DNA from 4 places in the Blastococcus sp. SYSU DS0533 genome. Region 1 is predicted to be linked to each of the others. Evidence: riboswitches for the same ligand, from Rfam matches in the RefSeq annotation. Region 1 holds a riboswitch; each other region holds the start of a gene.

Region 1 (4,329 bases):
GGCGCCGGCCGCACGCCCACGAGGCCGGCGCCGTAGTTGACGGCGACGAAGGGCACGACCGGCACCAGCCGGCTCACCAGCACGGCGACGAAGGTGCGGCCGCCGGCCAGCCGGGCCGGCCGGGGCCCGACCAGCCGGGCGACGGCCGGCCGCCCCAGCGTGCGGGCGAGCCCGAACGCGAGGACGGCGGCGAGCAGCCCGCCCGTGAAGGAGACGGCCAGCCCCGCGGCGAAGCCCAGGACCGCCCCGAGGAGAGCCGAGACCACCGACCGCGGCACCGGCGCCAGCAGGACCAGCGCCACGGCGCCGACCAGCGCCGGCCAGGCGACGACGCCGGCGCCGGCCACGACCGCCCGCAGGTGGTCCGCCGACGGCAGGTCCAGCGTCAGCGCCGCCACCCCGCCGCCGAGCAGCAGGGCGCCGAGCCCTGCTGCCCGCAGCCAGGTGCTGCCCGCCGTCGTCCGCACGCCCCGATACTGCCCGAGGGCGCGCGCCGGACCGGTCAGCTGCAGCTGCCGCCCAGGGAGATGCCGCGCTGCGCCAGCCACGGGACCGGGTTGGCCCGGTCGGCGTAGAGGCCGCCCCGGTGCGTCTCGAAGTGCAGGTGGGGCCCGGTGGACTGGCCCCGGTTGCCGACCTCGGCGATCTGCTGCCCGCCGGTGACCACCTGACCCGGCGACACGAAGAACTGGTTCACGTGGCCGTAGACGGTGATGACCCCGTCGGGGTGCTGGATCGCGACGGCGAGCCCGAAGCCGCTGGCCGGCCCCGCCTGCAGCACGACGCCCGGCTCGGGCGTGTAGATCGGGGTACCGATCGGCGCGGCGATGTCCACCCCGAGGTGCATGGTCCCCCAGCGCGCGCCGTAGCAGGAGGTGACCCTGCCCTGGGTCAGCGCGGCGCCGCTGCCACCCGGGGCCGCCGCCACCGTCATGACCGCCTGCTCCGCCGCCTGCGCCTCGTCGTACGCGCGGGCGGCGTCCTCGGCCCCCTTGACCTCCAGCAGCCGGATCTCGGCATCGCGCAGCTGCTGGTCCAGGCTCGCCTTCTCCGCCGTCAGGGCGTCGAACTCGGCCTGCGCCTCGACGAGGAGGCGGTCGGCCTCCGCCTGCGCCTCACGGGCCCTGCCCGCCGCGGCGTCGCGCTCGGCGACGGCGGCCTTGGCCTCCTGGTCGAGCCGCGCCTCGCGCGCCTCGGCGACCCGCAGCTCCTCGAGCACCCGGGCGCGGTCCTCACCGAGCAGGTCCAGCGTCGCCGCCTGCTGCAGCAGCTCCCCCGGGCCCTCGGCGTGCAGGACCATCTCGAGCTCGGTGAACGCCTCGTCGCTGCCCATGTAGGCCTCCCGGCCCAGGGTGGCGACGTCGTCCTGGGTGCGCCCCACGGCCTCCCGGACGGCGGCGAGCTCGGCGGCGATCGCGTCGGCGTGCTGCCGGGCGCGGTCGAGTTCGGCCTGCGCGGCGAGCACGGCCCCGCTGGCCTCCTCAGCCCGCAGCGTCATCTGCTGCAGCCGGTCCTCGGCCTCGCGGACGCGCTGCTCGATGCTCTGGACCTCCGCGGCGACGCGGTCGTGCTCGCTCTGCGCTGCGCTGGGGGCCGCCGACGAGACCGGCGCCCCGAGCAGGGACAGCGACAGCAGTGCGGTGAGGGCGATGGTCGCCCGGCCGGCTGCCCGGCGTGGGCGCCGCAGGACGCCCTTCAGGTGGTGCGTGGTCGCCAAGGCGACGGTCTCCGTTCCTCGGTCCGCCTACCAGGTCAGCTGACGGGTTCGGGCCGGAACGTGCCCTACCTGCCTGCCCGTGGAGGCGCAGGCCGGATTCACCCCAGAAACGTGGGTCCCCGGTCCCCGCGGCGGTCAGACCGCAGAGTTCGGCGGGGCCCGCCCGAGCCCCCGGGTTCGGGAGCGGGATCGGGTGGGCCGCGAGAGACGGTACAAGCGAAACCCGCAGATGTCACAGGCAGGTAACGGACCATCTCGGTCCGCCACTCGGGTACCGGGTCGCGACGCGGGTGCTGCGGCGCCTTCTGGCAGGCTGGTAGGTCCGGGGCGGTAGCTCAGCCGGTCAGAGCATGGGACTCATAATCCCTGGGTCGTGGGTTCGAGCCCCACCCGCCCCACCGTTCGTCGGCGTTCCCGGCCACCGGCCGGGCGGTCGAGGTGTGCCGGAGATCATGTCCCGTCCGGGTCACCGAGCAGGGCCGCGGCGCGCGGGTGCCACGCCGCGCCGCCGGCCGCGACCGCCCGGACGTGACGGGGGAGATCGGCGGGGTCGTCCTCCTTGAGCAGGTAACCGGCCGCATGGAGCGCCCGGGCCCGCTGCACGCTGGCCGAGCTGAGGCCGCCGGTGAGGAAGAGGATGCGCACCTCCGGGTGGGAGGTGCGGACGTCGCTGGCCGCGGTGAGGCCGTCCACCACCGGCATCTGCAGGTCGAGCAGCAGGACGTCGGGGCGCAGGTGCCGGACGGCGTCGGCGACCTCGCTCCCGTCCGCGCACTGCCCCACCACCGAGATGCCACCGGCTGCCTGCAGCAGGTCGGTGAGCGCCTCCCGCACGAAGCGGTGGTCGTCCACCACCACGACCCTGATCTCGGACACCCGCGTCCCGCCCCTCGGTACGGCCCGGTCCCCACCCTGCGCGGCAGGCCGGCCACGACTGACACGCGGTGGGCCCCGGTGCATGACGCGGCCGCGCGGAGCCACCGCCGCCGCCCGCGGGGTCAGGGCGGTGGGCGACGGTGGTCCGCAGCGAGGACGAGGCGCGAGCGCCCGGGGCATGACGCGGGGACCGCCCCCGCCGCGCACCGGGCCGCCCGTCGTCGCGGCGCCGCCCGGGGTGGGCGCGGGGTCGTCACGACGGGCCGCGCGGCAGCCCCCGCGTCATGCCGTGCGCGTCGCCGCGTCCTCACCTGCGCACAGGCCCAGGAGGATGCGAGGTGCGCCATGACCACGGACCACCAGCCGTGGAGGAGGTCCACGGATCCCGGGGGCGGGAGGCCCCACCGCCAGGAGCAGCTGCTCCGGTGCACCCGGGCGCGGCGGGCGGCCGGTCACCTGGCGACCGCGGAGCTCCTCGAACGCCGCGCGGCTCGCACCGCCAGCCCCGTGCTGGCGTCGCTGCTGCGCGAGCGCGCCGGACAGCGGCGGTCCCTCGGGGAGCGGCTCCTCGCGAACGCGCCCGGGTTCCGGCGCACGGGAGGGGAGGCGGTGCAGGCCCACCGGCTGTAGCGTCCGGCCATGGCAGCCGCGGGGCCGGCTGGCTCCGCCGAGGAGCGACCGGGATCGGTCGAGTTCATGGCGCTCGTGCCGCTCGTCCGGCGGATCGTCGCGTCCCGGGTCCGCGACCCCACCACCGTGGACGACCTGGTGCAGGAGACGTTGACGCGCGTGCTGGCCGCGGCCGGGCGGATCGAGCCGGGGATGCTCGAGCCCTACGCGATCGTGACGGCCCGCAACGTCGTCACCTCGCTCTGGCGGGAGCAGGACCGGCAGCGGCGGAACCAGCACCGCGTCGTCGACCTGCACCCGTCGGAGGCCCCCGATGCGGACGTGCTCGCGCGCGAGGACCGCGAGGCCGTGAGCGCAGCCCTCCGCCGCCTCGGTGACCGTGAACGCGCCACCCTGCTGGCCCACGAGGTGGCCGGCCAGGACACCCGCTCGCTGGCCGCCGAGCTGGGGTCCACCGCCGGCGCGGTGGCGGCGCAGCTCAACCGCACGCGGGCGCGGCTGCGCGTGGAGTACCTGCTGGCCCTCGAGACGACCGACCCGCCGACGGACCGGTGCCGGCCGGTGCTGCTCGCCCTGTCCTCCGGGGACCGCCGCCGGCAACGGGAGGTGGACGCCGCCCGCCACCTGCTGGAGTGCGCGTTCTGCGCGGGGCTGAGCCGGCCCCTGGTGGACCGCGGCCGGTCCCGGGGGGACGAGGTCCGCGTCCCGGTGCAGGCCGACGCCGATGTCGTCGCCGCCCGGCAGGCGGCCCGCGAGGCGGCGGCCAGGCTGGGGTTCCCGCCGACCGACCTCACCGCGATCGCCACCGCCGTGTCGGAGGTGACCCGGAACGTCGTGAAGTTCGCCGAGGCCGGTGAGGTGGTCATCGACATCCTCGAGGAGCCGCGCCGCGGCATCCGCGTCGTCGTGCGCGACGTCGGCCCGGGCATCGCCGACGTCGAGCAGGCGCTGCAGGACGGCTTCAGCACCTACGCAGGCCTGGGCCTGGGACTGCCCGGTGCCCGGCGCCTGATGGACGAGTTCACCGTCGTGTCGGAGGTCGGTCGCGGCACCACCGTGACCATGACGAAGTGGTGGGGAGAGCGATGACCAGCAACGCGGACGGC
Region 2 (4,329 bases), on a different contig from region 1:
TGCGCCGCGTCGAGGCGTGGCAGGTGCTCGACGCGCCCGGCTACCAGGTGGAGCACGGGATCTCGCTGACGTTCCTGCTGGCCGGCCGCTACGCCCGCCCGCTGCAGGACCTGCTGCACGGCGTCTGGTTCGGCCACCCGCTGCACCCGTTCCTGGTCACCGTGCCGATCGGTTCGTGGAGCGCGGCCGCCCTGCTCGACGGCCTGGCCGCCGCCGGCCGCGGGGGCCCGGGTGCCGGGCAGGCGGCGCGCACGGTGGTCGGGCTCGGGATCGCCGGTGCCGTCGGCGCGGCGGCGACCGGGCTGACCGACTGGCAGCACGCCCACGACGAGGCCCGCCGGGTAGGCATGGTCCACGGTGGGCTCAACAGCACCGCGCTGGCGCTCTACACCTGGTCGTTCGCCGACCGGGGCCGCGGTCGTCCCGGGCGGGCGCGGGTGACCGCAGCCGCCGGCTACGCCCTCGTGCTCGCCAGCGGCTACCTGGGCGGGGTGCTCTCCTACCGCCACCGGCTCGGCGTCGACCACTCCGCGGCCGGGCGGTCCCCGCGGGTGTTCACCCCGGTGGCCCGCCTCGCCGACCTCCCCGACCGCGAGCCGGTGGAGGTCGCGGCCGACGGCGTCCCGGTGGTGCTGGTCCGCAGCGACGACGAGGTGCGGGCGCTCGCCGGTCGCTGCCCGCACCTGGGCGGCCCGATGGCCGAGGGCTGGCTGCACCGCGACGAGCTGGTCTGCCCGTGGCACGGGTCGCGGTTCGACGTCGACACTGGGGAGCCGGCGCAGGGGCCGGCCACGGCTCCGCTGCCCTGCTACGACACCCGGGTCCGCGACGGCGCGGTGGAGGTGCGGCGGCGGGCCCGCTGGCGCACCCCGACGGCGGTCACGACGGTGGAGGAGGCGTCCCGGTGAAGGCCGACGAGGTTCTGATCGCGCACCACGACGTGCTGCGCGGGCTGCTCCGCGAGCTGGCGGAGACCACCGACGGCCAGGCCGGCCGGCGGGAGGAGCTGCGCGACCGGTTCCTGCGCGAGATCGAGGTCCACGCGCAGATCGAGGACGAGCTGTTCTACCCGGCGGTGCCCGACGTCTCGCCGCTGCTGGCGCTCGCGCATGCCGAGCACCGGCAGATCGACGACCAGGTCGCCACCGTCATGCGCATGGACGTCACCGACCCGGAGTTCAGCACCGAGGTGCGGATGCTCGAGAAGACGGTGCGCCACCACACGATGGAGGAGGAGCAGCGGATGTTCCCCCAGTCGCACGCCCTGGGGGAGGAGCGCCTCGAGCAGCTCGGCGAGCAGCTGCGTGCCCGGAAGCGGGAGCTCGAGGAGTCCGGCGCGATGCGGCTCATCGTGCGGCTGAAGCGGGCGACGCTGCGTCACGTGTAGCCGAGCGGCCGTTCCCCGGCCGTGCGGGCACGGCCGGGGAACCGAGCCGTCAGACGATGCGACGCGCGGTGTTGTAGCCCCACATGGAGTCCACGGGCACGACCGCGACGGGGTTGCCGTAGGTCGAGGAGTGGACCATCAGGCCGTCGCCGATGTACATGCCGACGTGGCCCACCGGGTCGTAGAAGAAGATCAGGTCGCCGGGCTGCAGGTTCGCGCGGTCGACGTAGACCCCGGCGGTCGACTGGGCGCGCGAGGTCCGCGGGATCTCCACGCCCGCCGCCTGGTAGGCCGACCACGTCAGGCCCGAGCAGTCGTAGCCGCCCGGGCCGGTGCCGCCCCAGACGTAGGGCTTGCCCTGCTGGGCCAGGGCCGTGTCGACGGCGACCTGCGCGGCGTGGTTGGGGGCGACGACGGTGCTGGTGACGACGGTGCCGGTACCGCCGCCCCCGCCGTCACCGGTGGAGGCGGTGGCGGCGAACGGGGTGAGGGCGATGCCGGCACCGGTGAGCAGGGCGAGGGCGGCCCCGCGGACGGAACGACGGTTCGTGGACGTGCGAGTGGTCGTCATGGACGACGGCTTCTCCTTGTTCTCCGTGACCGCCTACCGGGTGAGCTGACGGGTTCGGGCGGGGAACGCGCCCGGCGCCCCGGACTGGCCGGTGGCGCTTCACCCCAGGACTGCGGTGGGTCCCCGGTCCGGACGACGGCGGGTGCCGGCGCCCGGTTCGGCGGTGTCCGTCCGGGTGTCACCGGGGGTGGTGACGGCGGGTCCCGGCCGGACCGCGGGGAACGCTAGGTCGGTCACGGAAAGGTCACAACGCGACCGACACGCCGCCCGCCGGCGCTCCCGGGTGCTGCCCGGCCCGTCGCGCCGACCGCGACTCGCCAGCCGACCACCGGGGTTGCGCCGGCCGCCGGAGCGCTGGACCGGCATCCCGTCACGCACTGCTGTCGGCCGGGTACTTCTCCTGTCGACGGCGTGGCTCAACGCTGCGTGCACGAATCGAGCGGCGCCGTAGCCAGGAGCTGGAGCGGGGTGCCGGCCGACGTGGATCGGCGAGGCGGGGCCGCGGCGCGCAGCCCGGCGTGGCGCCGCGGTCCCGGCGTTCAGCCGACGTCGCAGCCGCACGGGCACTCCGCGGCGTGCGCCGGCCGGCCGTTGCCGTCGTCGAGGTCGTCGCACGCCGGCGGGCACGTGCACGTCCAGCCGTCGTCGAGGTGCCGGAAGGCCCCGGACTCGAAGCGCCGCTGCCGCTCCTCCTGCCGCCGTCGCGCGGCGGCGGCCCGCCGGGCCGCGGCGCGCTCCTCCGGCGCGTCGCCAGGCTGGGAGACGAGGTGGTCGTCCGGGCGGCCGCGGGCGCGGTCGGCTGCGTCCTCCCAGGGACTCCGCCGGTCGAAGGTGTACGTCGGTCGCGGTCGCCCGGGCCGGTGCTCCCACCGCCACGCGCGCTCCTCGCTGAGCATCGTGTCCAGGTGGGCGGGGAACCGCCGGCCGGCCCTGTCGCGGACGGTGCCCGGTGCCATGCGCTCCACCCGGTGACCCGCCTCGTCGAGCAGGCCGAGCCGGAGACCGGCCAGCTCCGCGGCTGCTGCGAGCAGCCGGGCGTCCACGCCGCGGGCACCGGCCTCCACGGCGGCCACGGTGGACTTCGAGAGGCCCAGCCGCTCCGCCAGCTCCCGCTGGGAGAGGTCGGCCCGGCGGCGGATCCGCCGCAGCAGTCCGCAGAGATCGAAGTCCCGTGCAACCCCGTCGTCCCGCACTCGCCGAGCGTGTCCGCCGGGCGCGGTGAGGAGCGACCCCATGTGCCCTTCTGTGGACAGTCGCTCTGTGCCCACATCCGCGGGGCAGAGGGCGACTGTGCCGGGGGTGGGTGTGGGGGTCGGGCGCTTGGGTCCCTGCCCACGCCCGCGGGGCAGAGGGCGACTGTGCCGCGGGTGGGTGTGGGGGTCGGGCGCTTGGGTCCCTGCCCACGCCCGCGGGGCAGAGGGCGACTGTGCCGCGGGTGGGTGTGGGGGTCGGGCGCTTGGGTCTCTGCCCACGCCCGCGGGGCAGAGGGCGACTGTCCTCGAGCAACCTCTCCCGCTCCGGCCGGGGCAGCAGTCGCCCCCGGCGGGTCCGCGACAGGGGCCTGCCCACGGTCACCGCCACCACAGCACCGACGGGCTGCATGGCAGCATCGCCGGGTGGCCCGCCTGCTGATCGCCAACCGCGGCGAGATCGCCGTCCGCATCGCCCGCGCCGCCGCCGCCGAGGGATGGGCCTCGGTCGCCGTCACCGCCGCCGACGAGCCCGACGCACCGCACGTCGCCGCCGCCGACGAGGCGCACGTCCTCCTCGGGAGCGGGCCGGCGGCCTATCTCGACCCCGCGGCGATCGTCGAGGCCGCGCTCGCCACCGACTGCGCCTTCGTGCACCCCGGTTACGGCTTCCTCTCCGAGACCCCCGACCTGACCCGGGCCTGCGCGGACGCCGGCGTCACCGTCGTGGGGCCGGCCCCCGAAGACCTCGCCGTCCTGGGTGACAAGGCGCTCATCGGCGCCAACCTCTCGGTGCCGATCGGGACGGTCGTCCTCCGCAAGGCCTACGGCCTGGGCGCGCAAGCCATGGCCGGCGGTAGCACCAAGGTGCCGCGGTTCACCGTCGGCTGGCCCACCAGCGAGTTCGGGCCGATGGGCCTGGAGGGTGCGGTCCGGCTCGGCATGCGCCGGGAGCTCGCCGCCATCGAGGACGACGCCGAGCGGCAGGCCGCCTACGAGGCCGCCGTCGCCGCCGCCTACGAGAAGGGCCGCGGGCTCAACGTCGCCGCCCACTGGGAGATCGACGACGTCATCGACCCGGCCGACACGCGCCGCTGGATCGCCACGCTCACCCGCGAAGTCGCCGCCACGCCGCGGCCGGCGGGGCGGGTTCGCCCGCACGTCGACACCTGGTGAACCAC
Region 3 (4,329 bases), on a different contig from region 1:
TGGGCCCCGGCCTGGTCGCCGCGATCCGGGCCGTCGTCCCCGAGCCGCCCGCGCGGCCGGCGGTCGGCGGCCCGGTTCCGGCCGACGGCGGGAACGCGGGATCCGAGGAGGAGGGCCCGGTGGCGCCGGCCATCCCGTCGTTCGCCTCCCTGCGGGGTCCGCGGCGCCGGTCGGCGGTCGACCTCCTCGTCCCGGCGGCGTCCGAGCCCGCGGAGCCCGGGGCCGCCGAGCCCGGGGCCGCCGAGCCCGGGCCCGCGGTCTCCCGATCCCAGCCGCCGGCCACCCCGGCCGCCGCCGCCCGCCCGTCGACCGGTGCGGGCGGGCCGCCGGTCGCCGTCCGCCCGCCGGACTACGCCGATCTGCTGCGCCTGGGCGTGCACGTCACCCGGGTCGTCCTGGGCCTCCCGGCGCGCTGCCTGCACCGGCTGCTCGGCCGGGGTGGCCCTGCCGCCCCGTAGGCGGGGCAGCAGGTGGACCGGGTCCTGCTCCGGCGCAGCGGCGACGCGGTCGAGGCCGTCGACCTCGACGCCGGCGGAGCGGGTCGAGGCAGCGCCCGCCTCGACCCCGCGGCGGTCGCCGGGTACGTGGCGGAGCGCGAGGGCGGTGCGGCGCCCGTCCGCTGGGTCTGGGACGACACGACCCGCTGGTACCCCGCGCTGCTGACGGCCGGGGTGCGCGTCGAGCGCTGCACCGACCTCCGGCTGGGCCACGCGATCCTGCGGCGGTCCCCGTTCGCGGCCCAGGACCTGCTCGCCGGGGAGGACACCCAGGGGTGGGACGCGCTGCAGCCCGGCCCGCCGCCGGAGTCGGCCCTGTTCCCGCTCGCCGACCCGGCCGACCTGCTGGACCCGCTCGCCGAGCACCGGCGCCAGCAGGCGGTGCTGGCCGCCTCCCCGCAGCGGGACCGGCTGGCCCTGCTCCTCGCCGCGGAGTCCTCCGGCGGGCTGGTGGCCGCCGAGCTGACGCACACCGGCCTGCCCTGGCGGGCCGACGTGCACGAGCGTCTGCTCACCGGCCTGCTGGGGGCGCGACCGCTGCCGGGTGGGCGCCCGGCGGTCCTCGAGCGGCTGCTGGGGGAGATCCGCGCGTCGTTCGGCGCCCCCGCCCTCAACCCGGACTCGCCCGGTGAGCTGCTCCGGGTGCTGCAGCACATCGGCCTGCCGGTCGCCGACACCCGCTCCTGGACGCTGGAGCAGCTCGACCACCCGGGGATCCCGGCGCTGCTGGAGTACCGCAGGCTCTCGCGGCTGCTGACGGCCAACGGGTGGACCTGGCTGGACACGTGGGTGCGCGACGGCCGCTTCCGCGCCGTCTTCGTGCCCGGCGGGGTGGTGACCGGGCGGTGGGCCTCCTCCGGGGGCGGGGCGCTGTCGGTGCCGACCGTCGTCCGGCCCGCGGCGGTGGCGGACGAGGGGTGGCGGTTCGTCGTCGCCGACGTCGCCCAGCTCGAGCCGCGGGTGCTGGCCGGCATGAGCGGCGACGGCGCCATGGCCGAGGCCGCGCGCGCCGCCGACCTGTACGAGGGGATGGTCGCCGCCGGCACCGTGGCCACGCGGGCGGAGGCCAAGCTCGGCATCCTGGGTGCGATGTACGGCGGCACCCGGGGTGAGAGCGGGCGGATGCTGCCCCGCCTGGCCCGGCGCTACCCCCGGGCCGTCGGCCTGGTGGAGGAGGCCGCCCGGACCGGCGAGCGCGGAGAGGTGGTGCACACCCTGCTCGGGCGGGGGTCGCCGCTCCCGGGGGCGTGGCCGCACGAGGAGGGCGACCGGGCCCGCCGCGCCTGGGGCCGGTTCACCCGCAACTTCGTCGTCCAGGGCACCGGGGCGGAGTGGGCGCTGTGCTGGCTGGCCGACCTCCGCAACCGGCTCTGGCGGCTCGGTGGGGAGGGCGACGTGGGGGCGCGGCCGCACCTGGCGTTCTTCCTGCACGACGAGGTGGTGGTGCACACGCCCGACCACCTGGCCGGCGAGGTGGCCGGCGCGGTCCGTGCCGCTGCGTCGACCGCAGGCCGGCTCCTGTTCGGCGCCTTCCCCGTCGACTTCCCGCTCGACGTGGCCGTCGTTCGGTCCTGGGCCGACGCCGGCTGACGATTCGCGCGCGATACACCACCGACCGGCGGTGCAGGTCACCGCGACACACATCACGTCGTGGAATTCCGCGCCTGCTGATTGTCACGACTGCATAACGGCGGTTACGGTGGCTGGGCCCGGACGGTCGTTCACTCCCCACCGGGGAGGTCCGCCGGGCGCCGCCGAGTCGCCTTCCGGGGCGAGCCGGGGACCCACCGCAGCACTGGGGTGAATCCTGCGCCGGGCACGTCCCGCCGCGGGTAGGGCCGCTTCCCGCCCGAATCCGTCAGCTAACCCGGTAGGCGGCAGACGGAAGAAACGGAGAGCCGCCGCATGGCGCGCCCCTGCACCGCCGCACGACCCTGCGCCCGCCGGCACCGCCGCCTCCGGGCGCGTCCGCGGATCTGATCGCACGCGCTGCCCGGCGTCCCGCCGGTCGCCCGCCGTCGAGCCGCACCGGCCCCCCCGGTGCCCGGCGGCCCCGTGACCCGCGCCCGGGCCCGCTGTCCGCATCCTCCGCGACCCGCCCTCCGGCGGCCGGTCGCGCTCACACCCCGGAGCACCCGAACACCATGGACCCTCGCAGCACCACCACCGGCCGACGTGGCCCGCTCGCCCTCCGCCGCCCGCCCGCGGCCGTCCGCCGACCGGCGCTCTACCTCGGCGTCGCGGTCGCCGGCGCCGTCCTGGTCAACAGCCTCGTCGGCGTCGAGCCGACCGCCCAGGCCGAGGCCCGCACCTCGGAGTCGGTGAGCGTCGCGCAGGCGCTCGGCCTGTCCGCGCAGTCGGGCCCGATCGACGTCACCGAGGACCTGGCGCCCCTGGAGGGCCTCGCAGCCAGCCGCAGCACCCGGGAGGCCGACCAGGTCGCCGCCCAGCAGGCCCAGGCCGCGGCCGACCAGGCCGAGCTCGACCGGCAGAAGGCCGAGGCGGAGGCCCTGGCCCGGGCGGAGGCGGAGAAGAAGGCGGCCGAGGAGGCCGCTGCCGCGGCGGCCGCCGCCGAGCGGCAGGCGGCGGCGGCCCCGGCGAGCCCGACGACGCAGGCCCGGGCCGCGGCGACCGCGGCGGCCTCGGTGGCGGCCACGGCCGTGGCCCGGATCAGCAACACCGCCGGGAACGTCCGGCCGCAGACCCAGGCCGCGGCCGACGCCGTGGTCAGCAACGTGCCCGGTGCCGCGGGGATCACCCTCGGTGGCACCCGCGCCAGCGCGGCCGACCCGGGCGGGCACCCCTCGGGTCTGGCGCTCGACTACATGGTGATGTCGAACGCCGCCCTGGGCGACGCGATCGTCGAGTACCACCGGGCGCACTGGGACGAGCTCGGCGTGGACTACCTCATCTGGCAGCAGCGGATGCTGTCCTCGCCGGGCGGTTCCTGGAAGGCCATGGAGAACCGCGGGAGCGCGACGGCCAACCACTTCGACCACGTGCACGTGAACTACAACTGATCCCCCGTGCGCCGGGTGCCTAGGTGAGCCGGCGGACCACGGACAGGGGCAGCACCCGCATGGCGAGCCCGATCGGCGCCCAGGGCCACGCCGGGACGTACGCCGTGGTCCGCCGGGCCTCGACGGCGGCCACCACCGCCCGGACACCGGTCGGTGTGTCGACCATGCAGCGGGTGCGCTGCTGCACGTGCTGGTTGATCTCCGAGCGGATGCAGCCGGGGTGGACGACCGGGACGTCCGCACCGGGGATGCACTCGCTGCGCACGCCCTCGGCGAGCGAGGCGACGCCGGCCGTGGTGGCGGCGTAGGTGGTCATCGACCGGCGCATGCCGCGCAGCGCCGCCCGAGGGGATCAGCACCAGGTGTCCGCGGCCCTGCCGGCGGAAGATCTCCGGCGCCGCCTCGGTCTGGGCCAGCGCGCCGGCGGAGTTGGTCACCCCCGTCTCGCGGTCGACGTCGGCGCGGCCGGTCCCCGGGGCAGCGCCCTTCCCGAGCCCGGCGTCGAGGGCCACCCGGTCGGTGCGCCGAACGCCCCGGCGAACGCGGCGAAGACCGCGGGACCCGCGTCGGCGTCGGTGATGTCGAGGGCGGCGATCTCCACCCGCCGACCGGTGGCCGAGCGGATCTCCTCGGCCAGGGCGTCGAGCCGGTCGGTGCGCCGGGCGCAGAGCGCGAGGTCGTGCCGAGGGCGGCGAACTGGCGGGCCGTCTCCTCGCCGAGCCGGGAGCCCGCGCCGGTGACGAGGACGACGCGGGTGCGCCTGCCGGTGGGGACGGGGTCGAAGCCGGAGGGCCCGCGAGGCACCCTACGAG
Region 4 (4,329 bases), on a different contig from region 1:
GCGCGCCCAGGCCGCCCTCGACCAGGCCCGCGCGCGGGCCGACCAGGTGCGCGCACGGGTGGCCGAGCTCGCGGCGGCGGCCGAGGCGGTCACCGCCGAGCTCGGCGACGCGCTCGCCGTCGTCGACGGGCAGCTGGCCCAGCTGCAGCAGGAGCAGCTCGCGGTCAACGAGCAGACGGCGGCCAGCTGGCGGGCCTACGTCGAGCAGCTCCGGGCCGCGGGCCTGGCGGAGGTGCCGGCGTCGGCGCTGCGCGACCCGGAGCGGGGCCTGCCTGACCGCCTGGTGCCGGTGGGCGAGGGCGGGGGCGGGGCCCAGCGCGGGGTGGCCCAGCTGCCCGGTCGGCCCACCTCGCTGCTCGTCCTGCCCGCGGAGACGCTGGCGGCGGTCGGCGGCGCGATGGAGGCGCTGGGGCAGCCCTACGCCCCCGGGACGGCGGGGCCGGACTCCTGGGACTGCGGTTCCCTCGTGCAGGCGGTGTACGGCCGGACCGGGATCCCCCTGCCGGCGACGCAGGGCGAGCTGTTCGCGCGGACCGTGCCCGTCGCCCCGGCGGACGTGCTCCCCGGCGACCTGGTCTTCCTCGGCTCGCCGGAGTCCGGGCTCGGGCACGTGGGCATCGCGCTGGACCCCAGGACGATGCTCACCGCCGACGCCCGGGCCGGGGCCGTGGTGGTGCGGACGCTCCCCGGCGACCAGGTGCTCGGCGTCGGTCGCCCGGTGCTGGGCCAGCGCCCGCCCGTCGCCGTGCCCGAGCCGACCGCCGGCGCGCTGCGGACCGAGTGCGGGAACACCGTCTACCCGCCCAGCTACGACGGCGGCCGGGCCTGGGGCGGCTACCCGAACGGCCTGATCCCGCCCAGCGCGATGTGCCCCCTGGGCGTCGGCGGGCACACGCTGCGGTGCGACGCGGCCGCGGCCTACCGGGCCATGGCGGCGGCCTACGCCGCCGACTTCGGGCGCCCGCTCTGCATCACCGACTCCTACCGGACCTACGCCGGCCAGGTGAAGCTGTACGGGGAGAAGCCGGCCCTGGCGGCGATCCCGGGCACCAGCAACCACGGCTGGGGGCTCGCGGTGGACCTGTGCGGCGGCATCCAGTCCTTCGGCACGCCGCAGTACGCGTGGATGGTCGCCAACGCCGGCCGGTTCGGTTTCCTCCACCCGACGTGGGCCGATCCGGGCAACGGGCGCGAGGAGCCGTGGCACTGGGAGTACGCCGGCAGCTGACGCCGTCCGGGCCGCGCCGGCACCGCGCGCGGAAATGTCGGTGAGCTCTCCTAGCGTGCGCAGCGACCCACGGAGGAGAGAAGAAGCCATGCTCATCGACTGCGACACCTGCACCGCCCGCGGGAACGGCTGCGCCGACTGCGTCGTGACCGTGCTGCTCGGGGCCCCGCCGGGATGGCAGGGGGTGGACCCGGTGGTCGTGCCCATGACCGGGCGCGCTCGCAGCGGTCCGGCCGCCGAGGACGTCGTCGTCCCGCCGCCGGGCGTGGTGGTGGAGTTCGACGACGTGGAACGGCGGGCCGTGCGAGCTCTCGCCGAGGGCGGTCTGGTGCCCCCGCTGCGGCACCCGGACGGTGCCGGCGGTCACGACGGCGGGCGGTCCCCGGGCCGGCGCACGGGGTGACCGGCGGCCCGTCCCGACGGCGGCCGCTACACAGCGTCAGGGGGCTCGGCCCGGAGGCGCGCCGCTGACCTGGGGATCCTCGTCGCAGGGGTTTCTCCCGCCACCATTTGTCACGGTCACATCGCGGTCGTTAGGGTTCTCGCCGTCCGGCCGGGTGGTTGTCATCCGTCGATGGATGGCCTCGACCGGACACCGCCTAATCACCGCCGGGCGCGCACCACTGGCGCCCGAGGTGTACCGGGGACCCACCGCAGTTCCGGGGTGAGTTCTCCCGCAGCCGGTCCGCCGGTGCGGGGGATAGGGCCAGTCTTCCCAGCCCGAACCCGTCAGCTAACTCGGTCGGCGGTCGCAGAGGAAGAAACGGAGAGCCGCCGCTCGTGGCGACCCCTCACGCAGTGCTGACCCACGCCCCCGCACAGCTCCACCCCGCCGACCGGTGCAGCTCGCGCGCCCGTCGCCTCGGCCCGCTGCGATCGGGTTTCCTGGTCACCGCCGTCACCGCCGTCACCGTCACCATCCTCCCGGGCGCGGCGTCTGCCGTCCCCGGCACGGCCGACGCGGTCGCCGCCCAGGTGGCCGAGGCCAGCCACGAGCTCGAGGTCGTCTCCGAGCAGCTGAACGAGGCCCGGGTCGTCCTGGCCCGCCACCAGGACGAGGCCGAGGCCGCCGACGAGGCTGCTGCCGCGGCGGAGGCCCGGATCGGTTCCCTCGACGGGCACATCCGCCGGCTGGCCCGCAGCGCCTACACCGGCAGCGGCATGTCGCAGCTCGACGTCCTGCTGACCAGCGACTCGGCGGAGCACCTCGTCGACCAGCTCGGCATCCTCGACGCCATCGCCGGCCACACGAACGCGGTGCTCACCGAGGTGTCGCGGGCCGCCGCGGACGCGGAGCGGTCCCGCGACGCCGCCGAGGAGGCCGCCGCCGAGGCGGAGCGCACGGTTGAGCAGATCGCCGCCCAGCAGGAGGAGCTGGAGGTGAAGATCGCCGACTACCAGCGCCGCTACGAGGCGCTCACCGCTCCTCAGCAGGAGCAGGTGGCGCAGGCGCACGGCGGCGCCGCCCTGCCGGCCCCGAGCGCCGTCACCGCGCCGAGTTCCGCCGCCCAGGTCGCGGTGAACACCGCGCTCGCCCAGATCGGCGATCCCTACGTCTGGGGCGCCGGTGGTCCCAACGCCTTCGACTGCTCGGGCCTGACCTCCTACGCCTACGCCGCGGCCGGCGTGACGCTGCCGCACTCCAGCCGGTCGCAGAGCCAGATGGGCACGCCCGTCTCGCGCAGCGAGCTGCAGCCGGGCGACCTGGTCTTCTTCTACAGCCCGGTGAGCCACGTCGGCATGTACATCGGCAACGGCCAGATGGTGCACGCCTCCACCTCCGGCCAGCCGGTGAAGGTGGCGAGCCTGGACTCGATGGGCAGCTACAACGGCGCCCGGCGCATCGCCGGCTGACGGCGCCGGACCGCTCGGAGGGCCGGTGATCCCGACCGGGGTCACCGGCCCTCGTGGGCCCCGGGCGGGTCAGGTGACCGACGGGGTCGTCCCGGCGACCTCGGTCAGACCGGAGGGGACATCGGCCACGGACGAGCGCGGCCGGGCCACCGCGACGGCGGCCGCGTTCGCCACGACGATGAGCGCGATCCCCGCCCACTCGTGGCCCCGCAAGCCCTGGCCCAGCAGGACGATGCCGACCAGCGCCGCCAGCACCGGGTGCACGCTCATGAAGACGCCGAAGAAGCGAGGCGGGACGACACGCAGGGCGGTCAGGTCCGCCGCGTAGGGGACCACCGACGAGAGCACGCCCGCCGCCACGGCGTAGCCGAGCGCCGCCCCGGTGAGCCTGCCGTCCACCGCCATGGGCACCAGCACGGGGAGGAAGGCCAGGGCGCACAGGCCGGTTCCGAGCGCGGGGGCCTGCAGCCCGGGCAGGCGCAGTCCGGCGACGCGGTTCAGGAGGATGTAGGCCGCCCAGCACGCCGCGGCGACCAACCCGAGCCCGACGCCCAGGTGGTCGCTGGCGGGCCCGGGCAGGATCAGGACGTAGACCCCGCCTGCCGCACCGCAGCCGATCAGGAGATCCCACCGGGAGCGCGACCCGGCCAGTGCGACGGCGAGCGGCCCCAGGAACTCCAGCGTCACCGCGAGCCCGAGCCCGATGCGCTCGATCGCCGTGTACAGCGCCAGGTTCATGCAGCCGAACACCGCTGCGAGCAGCAGGACCGGCCACCACTGAGCCCACGTCATCCGCCGCAGCGGTGGTCGGGCGACCGGGAGCAGCACCGCCGCGGCCACCACCTGGCGCACGGCGACGACGCCGGGTGGCCCGATCGCGCCGAAGGCGTGGGCGCCGAGCGCGGCGCCCACCTGGTTGCTCAGGGCGCTGCCGAGCATGGTCGCCACGCCGCCGGCGAGGGGGTGCCCACGTGCGGGCCGGCCGGGCCGGACGGAGTCCCGGGAGGGTGCGGTCACCTGGCGGAGTATCGGCACGTCGGGCGCACAGCGGAAATGCCGGACACGCACCCGGCCATACGCTCGGCGCATGAGTGCGGAAGTGCGGCAGCTGCGGGCGCTGGTCGCTGTCGTGGACGCCGGCACCTTCACCGGTGCCGCCGACCTGCTGGGCACCTCGCAGGCATCGGTGTCCCGGTCCGTGGCAGCGCTGGAACGGGGCATCGGTGCGCGCGTGCTGCGGCGCACCA

What was found. A riboswitch is a leader RNA that binds a small molecule or an ion and turns the genes downstream of it on or off. The one in region 1 is predicted to bind cyclic di-AMP.
Region 2: linked by a shared signal. The riboswitch ahead of ACI79W_RS06980 (C40 family peptidase) and the one ahead of ACI79W_RS18285 (peptidoglycan DD-metalloendopeptidase family protein) in region 1 are both predicted to bind cyclic di-AMP.
Region 3: linked by a shared signal. The riboswitch ahead of ACI79W_RS03315 (hypothetical protein) and the one ahead of ACI79W_RS18285 (peptidoglycan DD-metalloendopeptidase family protein) in region 1 are both predicted to bind cyclic di-AMP.
Region 4: linked by a shared signal. The riboswitch ahead of ACI79W_RS16910 (NlpC/P60 family protein) and the one ahead of ACI79W_RS18285 (peptidoglycan DD-metalloendopeptidase family protein) in region 1 are both predicted to bind cyclic di-AMP.

What each region holds. Positions count from the first base shown of each region.
Region 1 is NZ_JBJGZZ010000020.1:26,661-30,989, reverse strand. It holds gene ACI79W_RS18290 (TVP38/TMEM64 family protein) at 1-467, opposite strand, end outside; gene ACI79W_RS18285 (peptidoglycan DD-metalloendopeptidase family protein) at 503-1,717, opposite strand; cyclic di-AMP (ydaO/yuaA leader) riboswitch at 1,742-1,872, opposite strand; tRNA gene ACI79W_RS18280 (tRNA-Ile) at 2,042-2,115, shown strand; gene ACI79W_RS18275 (response regulator) at 2,168-2,593, opposite strand; gene ACI79W_RS18270 (hypothetical protein) at 2,939-3,223, shown strand; gene ACI79W_RS18265 (sigma-70 family RNA polymerase sigma factor) at 3,233-4,312, shown strand; gene ACI79W_RS18260 (STAS domain-containing protein) at 4,309-4,329, shown strand, end outside.
Region 2 is NZ_JBJGZZ010000004.1:110,097-114,425, forward strand. It holds gene ACI79W_RS06970 (Rieske 2Fe-2S domain-containing protein) at 1-908, shown strand, start outside; gene ACI79W_RS06975 (hemerythrin domain-containing protein) at 905-1,387, shown strand; gene ACI79W_RS06980 (C40 family peptidase) at 1,437-1,958, opposite strand; cyclic di-AMP (ydaO/yuaA leader) riboswitch at 1,975-2,131, opposite strand; gene ACI79W_RS06985 (helix-turn-helix transcriptional regulator) at 2,498-3,151, opposite strand; gene ACI79W_RS06990 (biotin carboxylase N-terminal domain-containing protein) at 3,575-4,324, shown strand.
Region 3 is NZ_JBJGZZ010000002.1:41,893-46,221, forward strand. It holds gene ACI79W_RS03305 (DNA-directed RNA polymerase subunit alpha C-terminal domain-containing protein) at 1-458, shown strand, start outside; gene ACI79W_RS03310 (bifunctional 3'-5' exonuclease/DNA polymerase) at 471-2,087, shown strand; cyclic di-AMP (ydaO/yuaA leader) riboswitch at 2,250-2,388, shown strand; gene ACI79W_RS03315 (hypothetical protein) at 2,642-3,517, shown strand; gene ACI79W_RS03320 (hypothetical protein) at 3,537-3,833, opposite strand.
Region 4 is NZ_JBJGZZ010000016.1:84,168-88,496, forward strand. It holds gene ACI79W_RS16900 (D-alanyl-D-alanine carboxypeptidase family protein) at 1-1,228, shown strand, start outside; gene ACI79W_RS16905 (hypothetical protein) at 1,317-1,631, shown strand; cyclic di-AMP (ydaO/yuaA leader) riboswitch at 1,846-1,992, shown strand; gene ACI79W_RS16910 (NlpC/P60 family protein) at 2,009-3,082, shown strand; gene ACI79W_RS16915 (EamA family transporter) at 3,152-4,099, opposite strand; gene ACI79W_RS16920 (LysR family transcriptional regulator) at 4,170-4,329, shown strand, end outside.